DNA from 3 places in the Mesorhizobium sp. CA5 genome. Region 3 is predicted to be linked to each of the others. Evidence: predicted binding sites of a transcription regulator. Region 3 holds the regulator's gene; each other region holds the start of a gene.
The links. The regulator HrcA, encoded in region 3, represses chaperone genes, less so after heat shock. The targets are predictions, from matches to a motif close to GTTAGCACTCNCNNNNNGNGAGTGCTAAC.
Positions count from the first base shown of each region.

Region 1 (5,135 bases), on a different contig from region 3:
GCCACCCAGATGACGGTGCGACATGATCCCGGTGCGATTGAAGGGAAAGTCGATTTTTTCTCATTCGGGGCCGGATGCCGAAAGGGAGCTTCAGGTCTTCGGATGCGCGATAGCGGACGTTTACCGTGAGCGCCTTGAAGTCTCGACCTGATCCAAAGCCGACGTAGGCGCATTAAAGCAGGCGGTTGCTTTCAGCAAGGTGACGCGCCCACCGCATCGTGCCGTCGGTGTCGGCGATCTTTCGTCTTGCGGCTTCGTCGCTTCTGGTCGTCAGCCGCTTCGATAGGACTTTTGCGGCCTCGACGATTGGCTCGATCGTTACGACCGGAGCATCCGGGGTTTCAAGTATCTCGTTATCCTTTCAGGCAAAAAATGAAAGCGAGCGCGGAGCAGCTGCCCGCTCCGGCAAGTTATGCACGGCGACAAGGTTACTTTCGTACGATCCAGGCCAGCAGTGCCGAATCAAAATCGGAGTTGCCGGCCTAATCGCGGATCAGAAGCGCGGCGTTTCCCTGCCATTGATTCTCAGGGATGTGATTTTCGATGACCGATGTTCTGAAGGCGTCGCGCACGATATTGCAGTCAAAAGTCGAAATCACATCGGCGGAATGATCGTTGTCCATAATCCGGCTCCCATCGAGGGGCGGGAGTATGATGGACGCTCTCAAGCGCCGGTGCCCATGTTCTGGCCAGCGACAATGGCACTGTAGGCCCCCGACATTCCGGCGGATTTATTCGTTGGTACATCGGTACAAGTCAGCGGCCGGCCTCTTCCCGCCGCTTGGCGTCTTGATCGCTCAGCCGGCTACCATCTCGTACGCTTGGCCGGCATTGATGCCGACCATGATCTTGTGATCGGACTCGGCGGCCTGGCCGGTGAAGACGTCGAAAACGGTCCAGCTGTCCGGATGGTCCATACGAAGCCCGTGGCGGTTTACCAAATTCCGCGTCCTTTCGTTTTCGCCCGCCGCCGATCGGTTCAGGTTTGCAGAATGAAAAATACCGCCGCCAGGACAAGTACTGTCCACAGCGCCACGCCGAGGTTCAAAGCCAGGCCCCTGCGCGACGAGAGACCTTCTCGCATACGGGCCGCCAGGTTCGTCATATTGCTGGATGTGGCCGAAGCCGCCACGATGGCGACCGGCGACTTGACCCCAAGCCTGCCGAACGCTGGGGGTAGCGTCGGTTCACGCACGGCCGTCTCCTGGCGCCAAGGTCTCAGTATCCCATTCCGCCCATGCCGCCGCCGCTAGGTGAAGGTGCGGCATCCTTGGCCGGAATGTCGGTGATCATGGCTTCGGCGGTGATCAAAAGCGCTGCGATCGAGCCGGCATCCTGCAGTGCCGTGCGCACCACCTTTGCCGGATCGACGATGCCTGCCTTGATCATGTCGACATATACCTCGTTCTGGGCGTCAAAGCCCTGATTGTGGTCCTTGCTGTCGGCAAGCTTGCCGACGATGATCGACCCTTCGACGCCGGAATTCTCAGCGATCTGGCGCATCGGCGCTTCGAGCGCCCGGAGCACGATCGAGATGCCTGCGGTGACATCGACATTGGCGCTGGTCAGGCCCTTGAGCGCCGACCTGGCGCGCAGCAGCGCCACACCACCGCCGGGCACGATGCCTTCCTCGACAGCCGCGCGCGTGGCGTTCAGCGCATCGTCGATCCGGTCCTTCTTTTCCTTGACTTCCGACTCCGTAGCACCGCCGACGCGGATCACCGCAACGCCACCGGAGAGCTTGGCCAGCCGCTCCTGCAGCTTTTCCTTGTCGTAGTCGGACGTGGTTTCCTCGATCTGACCCCTGATCTGGGCGACGCGCGCCTGGATGGTGGCCTTGGCGCCGGCGCCGTCGATGATCGTGGTGGTGTCCTTGTCGATCAGCACGCGCTTGGCGCGACCGAGCATGTCGATGGTGACGTTTTCGAGCTTGATGCCGAGATCCTCCGAGATCATCTGGCCGGCGGTGAGCACGGCGATGTCTTCCAGCATCGCCTTGCGGCGATCGCCGAAGCCCGGCGCCTTGACGGCCGCGACCTTGAGGCCGCCGCGCAGCTTGTTGACGACCAGCGTGGCCAGCGCCTCGCCTTCGACGTCCTCGGAGATGATCAGCAGCGGCCTACCGCCCTGCACCACTGCTTCGAGGATCGGCAGCATCGCCTGCAGGTTGCCGAGCTTCTTTTCGTGGATAAGCACATAGGGCTCTTCCAGTTCGACGCGCATCTTGTCGGCATTGGTGACGAAATACGGGCTGAGATAGCCGCGGTCGAACTGCATGCCCTCCACGACGTCGAGCTCGGTCTCGGCGGTCTTGGCTTCCTCGACAGTGATGACGCCGTCATTGCCGACCTTGTCCATGGCCTTGGCGATCATCTCACCGACGCTGGCATCGCCATTGGCGGCAATGGTGCCGACCTGCGCGATCTCGGCCGACGACTTGACCTTCTTGGCCCGCGCCTTGATTTCCTCAACCACGGCGGTGACCGCCTGGTCGATGCCGCGCTTGAGGTCCATCGGGTTCATGCCGGCAGCGACCAGCTTGGCGCCTTCGCGCAGGATCGAGGCGGCCAGCACCGTGGCGGTGGTCGTGCCGTCCCCGGCAAGGTCGTTGGTCTTCGAGGCCACTTCGCGCACCATCTGGGCGCCCATGTTTTCGAACTTGTCGGTAAGCTCGATTTCCTTGGCCACCGTCACACCGTCCTTGGTGATGCGCGGCGCGCCATAAGCCTTGTCGATGATGACGTTGCGGCCCTTGGGGCCGAGCGTCACCTTGACGGCGTTGTTCAGGAGCTCGACGCCGCGCAGCATGCGGTCGCGCGCGTCGGTGGAGAATTTGATTTCCTTGGCAGACATGATCGTTGATCCCGTTCGAAAATTGGAGTGCGCGGCTTGCCGTGAAGACTGCCCGGTCAGGCGGCGTTCTTGACGGCCATTGTCTTGTCGACGATGCCGGTCTCGCTCTTGTCGATGATGCCCATGATGTCGGCTTCCTTCATGATCAGAAGGTCCTCGCCATCGATCTTGACCTCGGTGCCGGACCATTTGCCGAACAGGATGAAGTCGGCGGCTTTCACATCGGGCACGATCAAGGCGCCGCTTTCGTCGCGTGCTCCCGGGCCGACGGCGATCACTTCGCCTTCCTGCGGTTTCTCCCTGGCATTGTCGGGAATGATGATGCCGCCCTTGGATTTGGTATCGCCTTCGGCGCGGCGAACGACGACGCGGTCGTGGAGTGGCCGGAATTTCATGGGAACTTCTTTCTGTGGCCGGCATTGGGCGGCCCCTGCCTCTGTATAGGCGGGTTGGCACTCGATAGATAGGAGTGCCAGAATTATTTCTCGCCGATGGCCAAGAATTCGAATGAAATAATTCGAGCCGCGCAGAAATTCATCCGTACTTGTGGGAAATTTTCTGCCGGCTTGAATTCTGCGGGCGTGCGTCTGTTATTTCAAGGGACAAATAAAAAGCGTCTCGACCTTGTTTAGAACTCAAATGAGGCGCATAGGTAAAACTCGTTGATTTGGTCGAGTTGGCTTTGTGTCAGAGCCCCGCCATTCACCACCGAATTCTCGAAAACGAGTGCAGCGCCGGTCCGGCGCACATTTCGTTCCGTTCGAACCCCTGGAATGACATCGACGCTGACCACGAATGTACTGGCAGCGTCGGGCATCATTCCGGTGGTTCGAGTGGGAATGATAGGGAAACGCGCAGGCGCGGGTTTCCGCTGAAAGCCGCAACAAATGACCAGCCGCACCACACCAACTATCGTTCGCTTCAAGTCGGCGTTTTCGCTGCCCGGCTTTGATGCACCGCAACCACCCGGGGATTACCGCGTCGATCACGACGAGGAAGCCCTCGAAGGAGCTTCCCTGATCGCGTGGCGCCGCGTCGCCACCTTCATTCACCTGCCGGCGATCTCCGCAAGCGGTGCTACGCGGCAGATGGTGCCGATCGAACCGGCATCGCTCAAAGCCGCACTGGAGCAGGACCAGAGACAATGATGAGAACCACGATGATGCAACGCAACCCACACCCGGTCCGCCGCGAAGCCGCAACGCATCTATTTGCTCTCGGACAGGCTGTCCGGCTGAAGGGCGGCTTCGGCACGTTTCCAAAGACTTCGGAAATCTACCGGATCACAGCCAGACTCCCGCCGAGGGAAGATTCGGCGCAGTACCGCATCCGCAACGACGGCGAACCTCATGAACGGGTGGCGACGCAAGACAGTCTCGAACCGGTCGCCACATCGCCGGGTGACACCATAACGCTCATCGAAAGGACGTTCGCACATGGCAAAGGGACCGAAACGCTCGAGCCGGGAAATCAGGAAGCCGAAGCAGGAAAAGGCCCTGCCCAAGCCTAAAAGCGTGTTCGGCGCCCACACCAGACTTCCTGACATCAGTACCCCTCGCGGCTAAGGCGAGAACTGACACAGCGAGATGGATGATGATGAAGATCATGATCGAATTCTATCGCACCCGAGAAGCGGACGATGCGCATGCCGTGCTCGGCCGCGAGGCCGCGGAAGCCGCCGACCTCGACGATGCGATCGAAATCGCCAGGCTTTTGGCTGGGACCCTGAACATGCCGCAGCGGCCGGACGCCATGACGATCGCCGATGCGAATGGCGCAACGCTCTATTCGGGCGTTCTCGCCGGGGAAGGCGAGTAATGAGGATCGGCTAACATCATGAGTGGCCATAACGACGAAAGCTGTCGGACCCGCAACGTCGCCGCGCTTGCGGTCTGGGAAAATGAGGGCGGCGCGTCCGGGCGCAATTTCTATGGACCATCAAATGGCCGTCGAGTGGAAGTTGGTCGCTCCTGGACCGACTTCCACGTTTTCAGCGCGCAACGCCGTCGGCCTCACCGATCATGACGGCTTGCTTCTTGGTCGATGTCAGGCGCTCGCGAAATCGGATATCGCCTTGGCCGAGACCGGGCCTGCTGAAACAAGATACCTTTCAGCATTCGAGGCCTTGCTGATGTCCATCCATGATGTTGCTTGCCAAGCCTACTCCCGCAACCGTCGCGAATCCTGCACTCTGACCCCCGCTGATTTCCGGCAGGAAAGATCCACATGCTGATCCGCTACGGCTATGAGATCACGCTGACCTGCCAGCAACCGACCGCATT
Region 1 is NZ_JAIUHJ010000019.1:23,866-29,000, reverse strand. Features, by position in the region: gene LB529_RS22400 (hypothetical protein) at 483-623, opposite strand; gene LB529_RS22395 (hypothetical protein) at 980-1,195, opposite strand; gene groL (chaperonin GroEL) at 1,219-2,853, opposite strand; gene LB529_RS22385 (co-chaperone GroES) at 2,910-3,248, opposite strand; gene LB529_RS22380 (hypothetical protein) at 3,741-4,001, shown strand; gene LB529_RS22375 (hypothetical protein) at 4,013-4,363, shown strand; gene LB529_RS22370 (hypothetical protein) at 4,447-4,671, shown strand; gene LB529_RS22365 (DUF1488 domain-containing protein) at 4,796-5,086, shown strand; gene LB529_RS22360 (transglutaminase-like domain-containing protein) at 5,080-5,135, shown strand, end outside.
Region 1: a site for HrcA is predicted at 3,302-3,330, ahead of LB529_RS22385 (co-chaperone GroES). Genes of this name have one in related genera too.

Region 2 (5,135 bases), on a different contig from region 3:
TTTTCGGCCGTCTTGGCGAGGTCGCCGAGAACGCGGTTGGTCACGCCCTTGCGGATCGCTGCGAGCAACGGGCTTTCCTGGATCATCTCGCGCGAGACATTGAGCGGCAGGTCGGCGGAATCGACCAGGCCGCGCACGAAGCGCAGGTAGCGCGGCAGCAGATCGGCTTCGTCGGTGATGAAGACGCGCCGGACATAGAGCTTCATGCGGCCCTTGCGGTCCTGGTCGAACAGGTCGAACGGCCGCGATCCCGGGACGAAGGCGAGCACGCTGTATTCCTGCCGGCCCTCGGCGCGGAAATGGATGGTCGAGGCGGGCTCGTCATACTGGCCGGCGATGCTGCGGTAGAAGTCGGTATATTCCTCTGGCTTGATCTCGCTCTTTTGCCGCACCCAAAGCGCCGTGCCGTCGGCGATGTCGCGCGGTTCGGCGCCGGGCTTTTCGACAAATGTGATTGGCACCGGCACATGCCCGGACTGCGACTTCGCCAAGCCCTCGAGCCGATAGGGCGTGGTGTAGGACGAGGCGTCCTCCATCAGATGCAGCACCACGCGCGTGCCGCGCTTGGGTGCTGCCTCGAGCGGCGCCGGCGCGATCTCGTAGGTGCCCTTGCCGTCGGACGACCAGCGGAAGGCCTCGTCGCTGCCGGCCTGGCGGCTGATGACGTCGACCCGGTCTGCGACCATGAAGGCCGAATAAAACCCGACGCCGAACTGGCCGATGAGCTGCGTGTCTTCGGCCGCCTTGCCGGCTTCGACGCGCTCCATGAAGGCGCGGGTGCCGGAGCGCGCGATCGTGCCCAGCGCCTCCGCCATCTCGTCGCGGCTCATGCCGATGCCGTTGTCCTCGACCGAAAGCTCCTTGTTGTCCGGATTGGCGGCAATCGTGATGCGCGGCTTGGCATCGTCGCCCAGAAGCTCTGGCCGGCTCACCGCCTCGAAGCGCAGCCTCTCGCAGGCATCCGCCGCATTGGAGATCAGCTCGCGCAGGAAAACGTCTCGGTCCGAATAGACCGAGTGCACCATCATGTGCAGCAGCCGCGAGACGTCCGCCTCGAATGTCCTGGTTTCCTTCGCCTTGGTGTCCGTCGTCATTCAGAATTCCTGCGCTCGTTGCGTTGTCCGCCGCGCCAGCACGCGCCGGGTTTCAAATTTTCAGCCATTGTTGCTTGTGGATGCGCTCCCTGCCAGCGCCGCAGGCGCCAGAGAAACCAGGTCCGGCGCCAGGATATCGTGGCGGTGGGCGAAAGCAACAAGGGTTGCCCGCACCGTTTCCGCGTCGATCTCGCCGGCAATGCCGGCTTTGCAGGAATTGAGCGCGATCGCATGCGCGCTGCTCCTGCTCGCGGCCGGCCAATCCTGCAGCAGGGCATAGGCTTCCATCACGGTCTCGAGCCGGACCGGCAAACCCATTCCGACAAGGATGGTGACAGGCTCTTCAAAGCGGTCGTGGTTCATGGTCAGAACCCTCATTCGGGTGGATGCTCATGGCGCCGGGACGATGGCCGGTCGTCCCGGCCAGCACATGTCGGCGCGGGTAGGGCGGTTGCAGGACGACGCCGTGCGGCCGCGGCTGGCCTATGCCGTTGAACGTCTGCACAACCACCGGGCCTGCCGGCGTGTGCGTCGCTGAATTCTGCCGGTTAAGGCCCGGCGGGGGCAGCGCCTTGTGTGCCTTGGCGAGGGCCTCGATCCAGGCGGCGACCGCCAGCGGCACCGGCGCGCGCCCCTCGAGCCAGCGCGTCACGTCGTTTCTGGGCCAGCCAAGTTCCTCGGCGACGTCGGCAGCTTCCCATCGCAAGATTCTCAGGCATTCGCGCAATCGTCCTGCAATCATGGCAATCCTCGTCCGTTCGCAGTCACATGGGCCCCGCCTTGGAGGCGAGGCCCGACCTTCGCTAGCCGCCCCTGGATGTTTCGGTGGCCGACACGTGCTGTGCGGCAAGAAACATCAGCGTTGAGGCAACGGTCCGCCGGTTCCACCCGGCGGATTCGGCCGTGTCGAGCAAGCCTGCCAGCAGCGGCTTCAATGCGCTTCGGCATTCGGCTTCATAAGCGAGGAATTCGCTTGCCGGGCGCGTCGGTGCCGGAACCGAGCCATTGCCGCTCATCATATCCATAAGGGCCTCCCATCGTGCGTTTCGAAACGCCCGCTCCCGTTGCCAGAAGCGGGCTCCCGTCGGCGTCTCAGAAGTCCATGCCGGCGCCGGCCGGCATGGCCGGAGCGGCCTCCTTCTTCGGCTTCTCGGCCACCATGGCCTCGGTGGTGACGAGCAGTCCGGCAACCGAGGCCGCATCCTGCAGCGCGGTGCGCACGACCTTGGCGGGATCGATGACGCCCTGTTTGTAGAGGTCGCCATATTCGCCGGTCTGGGCGTTCCAGCCATAGGCGAATTCGGTCTTCTCGCGCAGCTTGCCGACGATGATCGAACCTTCCGACCCGCTGTTCTCGGCGATCTGGCGCGCCGGAGCCTCGATCGCGCGCCGCACGATGTCGACGCCGTATCTCTGGTCCGGGTTGTCGACGGCGACTGTGTCGAGCGCCTTGGCCGCCCTGAGCAGGGCAACGCCGCCGCCGGGCAGGATACCTTCCTCGACCGCCGCGCGCGTGGCGTGCAGCGCGTCGTCGACGCGGTCCTTCTTCTCCTTGACCTCCACTTCCGTGGCGCCGCCGACGCGGATCACGGCAACGCCGCCGGCGAGCTTGGCCAGCCGCTCCTGCAGCTTCTCGCGATCATAGTCGGAGGTGGTCTCCTCGATCTGCGCCTTGATTTGCGTGATGCGGCCCTGGATCTCCTCCTTCTTGCCGGCGCCGTCGACGATGGTGGTGTTTTCCTTTTCGATCGCGACCTTCTTGGCGCGGCCGAGCATCTCCAGAGTGACGTTCTCCAGCTTGATGCCGAGATCCTCACTGATGGCCGTGCCGCCGGTCAGGATGGCGATGTCCTCCAGCATGGCCTTGCGGCGGTCGCCGAAGCCCGGAGCCTTGACGGCGGCGACCTTAAGCCCGCCGCGCAGCTTGTTGACGACGAGCGTGGCCAGAGCTTCGCCTTCGACATCCTCGGCGATGATCAGCAGCGGCTTGCCGGACTGCACCACGGCTTCCAGCACCGGCAGCAGGGCCTGCAGATTGCCGAGCTTCTTCTCGTGGATCAGCACATAGGGCTCTTCGAGCTCGACGCGCATCTTGTCCTGGTTGGTGATGAAATAGGGCGAGAGATAGCCGCGGTCGAACTGCATGCCTTCCACGACTTCCAGCTCGGTCTCGGCCGTCTTGGCCTCCTCGACGGTGATGACGCCTTCGTTGCCGACTTTTTCCATAGCCTCGGCCAGGAAGCGGCCGATCTCGGCATCGCCATTGGCCGAGATCGTGCCGACCTGGGCGATCTCGTCGTTGCTGGTGATCTTGCGGGCGTTGACCTTGAGTTCGGCGACGACGGCATCCACCGCCTTGTCGATACCGCGTTTCAGATCCATCGGGTTCATGCCCGACGCAACGGCCTTGGCCCCTTCGCGAACGATCGCCTGGGCAAGCACGGTGGCCGTCGTGGTGCCGTCGCCCGCGAGGTCGCTGGTCTTCGAAGCAACTTCGCGGACCATCTGGGCGCCCATGTTCTCGAACTTGTCCTCGAGCTCGATCTCCTTGGCGACGGTGACGCCGTCCTTGGTGATGCGCGGAGCGCCGAACGACTTGTCGATGACGACGTTGCGGCCCTTCGGACCGAGCGTCACCTTCACCGCGTCGGCGAGGATATTGACGCCGCGCAGCATGCGCTCGCGGGCGTCGGAATGGAATTTGACTTCCTTGGCAGCCATTGGATCACTCCTTGTTTAGGCAGCTTTCATTGACTGGGTTGCGGTTCTATCGAAGCCCCGGTCAGGCGGCTTTCTTCAGCGTCGCGGCCTGCTCGATCACGCCCATCACATCGCTTTCCTTCATGATGAGCAGATCCTCGCCGTTGAGCTTGATCTCGGTGCCGGACCACTTGCCGAACAGGATGCGGTCGCCGACCTTCACGTCGAGGGGCACGAGCTTGCCGCCCTCGTCGCGGGTCCCCGGGCCGACGGCGATGACTTCGCCTTCCTGCGGCTTTTCCTTGGCAGTGTCGGGGATGATGATACCGCCGGCCGTCTTCTCTTCGGCCTCGATGCGGCGCACGAGCACGCGGTCATGCAATGGACGGAACGTCATATCGTTCTCCTTCAGGACAAACAGATTGCGAGCAGTTCCTCCGCTCCGGACCGGCAGGACCGGAGCGGGGCTCGCGCGACCCTTTCGGCATCGCGCGCATGTCGAGCTAATTTTGCCTTCATCTACTTTCAAGGGGGTACCGCAAATTTTTTGGCACTCTCGACCGTTGAGTGCTAGCGCGCTGAAAACATGCGGTAAATTGGCCCGCTCCGATAACGGAGAGGCTTGAATTCGCGATTGAGTTGAACAAGATTATCGGTGCCCGGCAGCGCCGGGACCGCTGAGAAATTGGAACCCGAAGCAAGGAGTTTTTGGAGACGGAGGACAGAAATGGACCGACAGACGCTTTCGCCGATCATTCCTTCCCTAGCTCCCGAACTATCAGACCTTTCGCTCGACCGGCTGCTGTCGCCGGCCAGGCATTTTCAGCACCCGCGGGATGTGCTGGAGGACGGCTCGCTCGATATATGGGAAAAGCGGGCGATCCTTTCGTCCTGGGCGTCCGATGCTTGCGCCGTAGAATCGATGCCGGCGCTGCGCCAGCCGCCGGGCACCGAGCGGCCGGTCTCCTTCGACGACATCATGGATGCGCTGCGCCGGCTTGATGCGCTGGCTCCGCCGCCCAGCGGCCCTGCCGATGACGACCACCGGCAGGTGGTCGACCGGCTGAGCGCGTGAAGGCCCGAAGGCGATGGCGGTCAGCAGGGAATTCCGCTTGCAGATGAATGGCTATGGCTTGACCACTGCCGAGATCCATTATCATCTGCCCGACCATCCCAGCCTGCTCCAGCTTTACGTCTGGCAGGACTATGATCTTGCCCCGGATTTCCCGGCGCTGAGGGGCTTTCTGGGCTTTTGGGAGCGCGAGCTGGCTGGCGCCTTGCATTCTGTCCGTGTCGCTCACCATCGGCTCATCAGGGCGTCGGAGTGGCGGGCCGTCGACG
Region 2 is NZ_JAIUHJ010000001.1:192,488-197,622, forward strand. Features, by position in the region: gene htpG (molecular chaperone HtpG) at 1-1,094, opposite strand, end outside; gene LB529_RS01080 (DUF982 domain-containing protein) at 1,155-1,457, opposite strand; gene LB529_RS01085 (helix-turn-helix domain-containing protein) at 1,438-1,836, opposite strand; gene LB529_RS01090 (hypothetical protein) at 1,898-2,110, opposite strand; gene groL (chaperonin GroEL) at 2,187-3,815, opposite strand; gene groES (co-chaperone GroES) at 3,877-4,191, opposite strand; gene LB529_RS01105 (hypothetical protein) at 4,522-4,869, shown strand; gene LB529_RS01110 (usg protein) at 4,883-5,135, shown strand, end outside.
Region 2: a site for HrcA is predicted at 4,341-4,369, ahead of groES (co-chaperone GroES). Genes of this name have one in related genera too.

Region 3 (5,135 bases):
CTCGTCGCGCTCGTTGACGACGCACCAGAGCGCGCCTGTCTCGGGCTGCATGGTCATGCCGGAACAGTTGCGCAGGCCGGTGGCGACCGTCCTGCGGTTGTTGCCGTCGGGGTCGAAGGCCAGCACGTCGGCGCGGCCCTGTTCCGGACCCCAGGCCTCGCCCAGCGGCTGCGATTTCGTCCACGCCTCGACACCGCCCTTCGGCTTCGCGCCCATGTCCTCGGCGATATTGGAGCCGGAGCCGACCGACAGATAGAGCGTCTTGCCGTCGGGCGAGAAGGCGATGTCGCGCGTCCAGTGGTGGCTGGCGGGGACTTTGGCGACGATGGTTTCCGGCTTGCCAGACGCTTCCAGGTCACCCTCGCGATAGGGGAAGCGGACGACGCTGTTGCTGTTGGCGACATAGACCCATTGCGGCTTGTCGCCCGGCGGATAAAAGGCGATGCCGTAGGGCCGGGTCAGGCCCTTGGCGAAGATCGACTCCTGTGCAGGCTTGGCGCTGCCTTCTGCGAGGCGATAGACGCGCACCTGGCTCGCCCGGCTGTCGGCAACGAAGAGGTCGCCGTTCGGCGCCACCCGCACGACGCGCGGACTGTCGACGCCCGACGCGATCAGCTCGGCGGAAAAGCCGGGCGGAAGCTTTGGCTTGGCATCCTCGGGACGATCGGTGACGCCGCCGCCGTTGGAGGCGGATTCCGTCATATCGGGTTTCGGCAAATCCTCAGGTTTCAGCAGCCGGCGCACGCCCGGACGGTCGGCTTTCCAGTCGCCGAAAGCTTTTTCGCCGCTGAGCAAGGGCTGATCGGTCTGCTGCGCAAAGGCAGCCGTGGCAAAAACCAGTGCGAGGCCCGCAAGGCCGGCGATCCGCATCATGCTGTCCTCCGTCTCTGCCACTATGTCCCGCCTTCGGGTGCCTCAGTCGATAAGGCCCCGGAGATAGAACATATTGGGCTAACGATCGAAAAGAGAAGCTCGCGCACGTGACTTGCCGGCCTCAGGCCTCTTCGGCATCCAGATCGTCGTCGAGGCGCTTTTCCAACTCGACGAGATCAGCCGGCAGGGGCAGGCCCATGGCGCGCATCTCCCTCAATTTCTCGCGCAGCTGCTCCTGGATCTCGTGCTCGTCCTCGGGCTGGTTCACCATTTCCTCGAGCAGCAGGCTGATCTGGGCCTTGAGCGATTCCAGCGCCATGTTCTTCTCCTTTGCACCCTCAGCTGTGTCGAGGTTCAGGTCAGGCCGGCCTCACCTGAATATCGATACACCTAACGAAGCATGCGGGAAATCAGTTGTGCAGTGTAATCGACCATCGGCACGATGCGGGCGTAGTTCAGCCGGGTCGGCCCGATGACGCCAAGCGCGCCGACGACGCGGGCGTCCTTGTCGCGATAGGGGGCGACGACCAGCGAGGAGCCGGACAGCGAAAACAGCTTGTTCTCCGAGCCGATGAAGATGCGCACGCCCGGCCCCTCTTCGGCGAGATCGAGCAGCTGCAGCAGTCCGTCCTGGGTTTCCAAATCCTCGAACAGATGGCGAAGCAATTCGATGTCCGCTTGGGCGGTGACGTTTTCCAGGAGATTGGCGCGGCCGCGCACGATAAGGCGCGCCGGCAGGCCGCTTTCGGCGCCGGCCCAGACCGCGAGGCCTTTCTCGACCAGATCCTGCGACAGCGTGTCGAGGGCCGCCCTTGTCTCGTCCTTGATGCGGGCGATTTCCGCCCGCGCCTCGGCCAGTGTTCGCCCACGGATATGGGCGTTGAGGAAATTGGACGCTTCATGCAGCTGCGACACGGTGGTGCCGGCCGGCAGGTCGACGACGCGGTTCTCGACATCGCCGTTCTGCGACACCAGCACGGCGAGCGCCTTTGCGGGCTCGAGCTGGATGAATTCGATGTGCTTCAGCGCCACCTCGTGCTTGGAGGCGAGCACGAGGCCGGCGCCGCGCGACATGCCCGACAGCATCTGGCTGGCCTCGGTCAGCATATGCTCCAGCGTCGCGCCCGAGCCGGAGGCGCGCACCTGCGCCTCGATGGTGCGGCGCTCGTCGTCGGAAAGGTCGCCCAGCTCCATGAAGGCGTCGACGAAAAAGCGCAGCCCGGTCTGGGTCGGCAGCCGCCCGGCGGAAACATGCGGCGCGTAGATCAGCCCCAGATGCTCGAGGTCGCTCATCACATTGCGGATGGTGGCGGGCGACAGCGAGGAGGGCAGGATGCGCGACAGGCTGCGCGAGCCGACCGGCTCGCCGTCGCGCAGATAGGAATCGACAATCCGCCGGAAGATATCGCGCGAGCGCATGTCGAGTGACTGAAGTACCGGCGACTGCGACGTCGGATCGACTGGTTTGTTCATTCCGGCGAGAAACCTCCTTCCGAAAGATATAGACTTAAGCTACGGCGGCGCAACCCGGTGCCGCGCTCGCGGTCACACGGTGCCGCGTTTGCGGTCACCGGTGGCGCGTTTGCGGTCGCGCGGCCCGTTTTCCGTTGCGACCTCGTTTTCCTTTGCGCCATGCTGCGCATACGTCTACAAGCCGGCCACGATTCCGGAAACGACAAGAAAGAAGGCCGAATGCGCCCCTCCAAACGCCAAGCCGACGAAATGCGCGCCATCTCCTTCGAACGCGGCGTCTCCAAGCATGCCGAAGGCTCGTGCCTGGTGAAGTTCGGCGACACGCATGTCCTGTGCACGGCGAGCCTGGAGGAAAAGGTGCCGGCCTGGATGCGCAATTCCGGCAAGGGCTGGGTGACGGCCGAATACGGGATGCTGCCGCGCTCGACCGGCGAGCGCATGCGGCGCGAAGCTTCCGCCGGCAAGCAGGGCGGCCGCACGCTGGAGATCCAGCGGCTGATCGGCCGCTCGCTACGCGCCGTGGTCGACCTGCAGGCGCTGGGCGAGCAGCAGATCACCGTCGACTGCGACGTCATCCAGGCCGATGGCGGCACCCGCACGGCCTCGATCACCGGCGGCTGGGTGGCGCTCTACGATTGCCTGCGCTGGATGGAAGCGCGCCAGATGGTGAGCGTCGCCAAGGTGCTGAAGGACCATGTCGCGGCGATTTCCTGCGGCATCCATGACGGCCAGCCGGTCATCGATCTTGATTACCTGGAGGATTCCTCGGCCGGCACCGACGCCAATTTCGTCATGACCGGCAAGGGCGGCATCGTCGAGATCCAGGGCACGGCCGAGGGCGAGCCTTTCTCCGAGGAGCAGTTCGCGGCGCTGATGGGCTTGGCGAAGAAGGGTATTTCGCGGCTGGTGAGCCTGCAGCAGATGGCGGTGGCGTAGGTTTCCGAATGCCGAGCCTAGGCCCCCCTCTCTGGCCAGCCGGCCATCTCCCCCTCAAGGGGGGAGATTGTATGTCACGGCGGCTTTCGCCAATCGACAATGTTGCAGAAGAGGTGCCGGCGTGGCCGCAGCTAATCTCCCCCCTTGAGGGGGAGATGCCCGGCAGGGCAGAGAGGGGGGCCTCGTGATACCCTCTGCAATCCTCGAATACACCCTCTACGTCACAGACCTACACGCCGCCGAAACCTTCTACCGCGACATCATCGGCCTCGAAGCCTTGGGCAAGGTCGAAGGGCGCCACGTCTTCTTCCGCTGCGGCGACGGCGTATTGCTTCTCTTCAATGCCGAGGTAACGAAAATCCCGCCGGCGCCGGACGCTCGGCTGAAGGTGCCGCCGCATGGCACGACTGGCGAAGGGCACCTCTGCTTTGCGGCAACCGCCGATGAAATCGCCGCATGGCGCAGTCATCTCGCCGCCAACAACATCGCCATCGAAAGCGATTTTGAATGGCCGCAGGGCGGGCACTCGATCTATATCCGCGACCCGTCGGGCAATTCGATCGAGTTCGCCGAGCCAAGGATCTGGGGTTTCTGATGCACTCGCTCAACGGAAAAAAGATCGTCGTCGCCAGCCACAATGAAGGCAAGCTGCGCGAATTCGCCGACCTGATGGCGCCGTTCGGATTCGAGGCGAAATCGGCCAAGGAATACGGCCTGCCCGAACCCGACGAGACCGGCACCACCTTCGAGGAGAACGCCTATATCAAGGCATATGCCGCCGCCAAGGCGACCGGCCTGCCGGCGCTGTCGGACGATTCCGGGCTCTGCGTCGACGCGCTCGACGGCGCGCCCGGTGTCTATACCGCCAACTGGGCCGAGACGCCGGACGGCAGCAGGGATTTCGGCATGGCCATGCAGCGCACCGAGGTGGCGCTGCAGGAGGTTGGCGCTACGGAGCCCGCGCAGCGCACCGGCCGCTTCGTCGCCGTCATCTGCCTGGCATTTCCCAACGGCGAGGCCGAATATTATCGCGGCGAGGCCGAAGGCAGGCTGGTGTGGCCGCCGCGCGGCACGCTCGGCTTCGGCTACGATCCGGTGTTCCTGCCCAACGGTTTCGACAAGACTTTTGGCGAGATGAGCGCGGAAGAAAAGCATGGCTGGAAGCCCGGCCAGGCGACGGCGCTGTCGCACCGCGCCCGCGCCTTTCAGAAATTCGCCGAAGCGCGATTGAATTTGGCCAGATTGGATTTGGCGCGATCAGGATCCGCATGAGCGCAGTGACCCTACCGCTCGACCGCAGCCCCGGCTTCGGCGTTTATATCCACTGGCCGTTCTGCGCAGCCAAGTGCCCTTACTGCGACTTCAACAGCCATGTCCGCCACCAGCCGGTCGACCAGGAGCGTTTTGCCCGCGCCTTCGAGACGGAGCTCGCAACCATGCGCGCCCGCACCGGGCCGCGCGCGGTGACCAGCATCTTCCTCGGCGGCGGCACGCCATCGTTGATGAAACCGGAAACCGTCGGCGCGGTGCTGGAGGCGGTGGCGAGGAACTGGACGGTGCCGGCCGGCATCGAGGTGACGCTGGAAGCCAACCCGTCCTCGGTCGAAGCCGAGCGTTTCCGCGGCTACCGCGCCGCCGGCGTCAACCGCGTCTCGCTCGGCGTGCAGGCGCTCAACGACAAGGATCTGCGCTTCCTCGGCCGGCTGCACAATGTCGAGGAGGCGCTGCACGCCATCGGCCTCGCGCGCGAAATTTTCCCGCGGCTGTCCTTCGACCTGATCTATGCGCGACCAGGCCAGACGCCGGAAGCATGGGGGGCGGAGCTGGAACAGGCGATCGGCTATGCCGTCGAC
Region 3 is NZ_JAIUHJ010000016.1:34,226-39,360, reverse strand. Features, by position in the region: gene LB529_RS20305 (PQQ-dependent sugar dehydrogenase) at 1-873, opposite strand, end outside; gene LB529_RS20300 (hypothetical protein) at 995-1,192, opposite strand; gene hrcA (heat-inducible transcriptional repressor HrcA) at 1,264-2,346, opposite strand; gene rph (ribonuclease PH) at 2,566-3,282, shown strand; gene LB529_RS20285 (VOC family protein) at 3,467-3,877, shown strand; gene rdgB (RdgB/HAM1 family non-canonical purine NTP pyrophosphatase) at 3,877-4,554, shown strand; gene hemW (radical SAM family heme chaperone HemW) at 4,551-5,135, shown strand, end outside.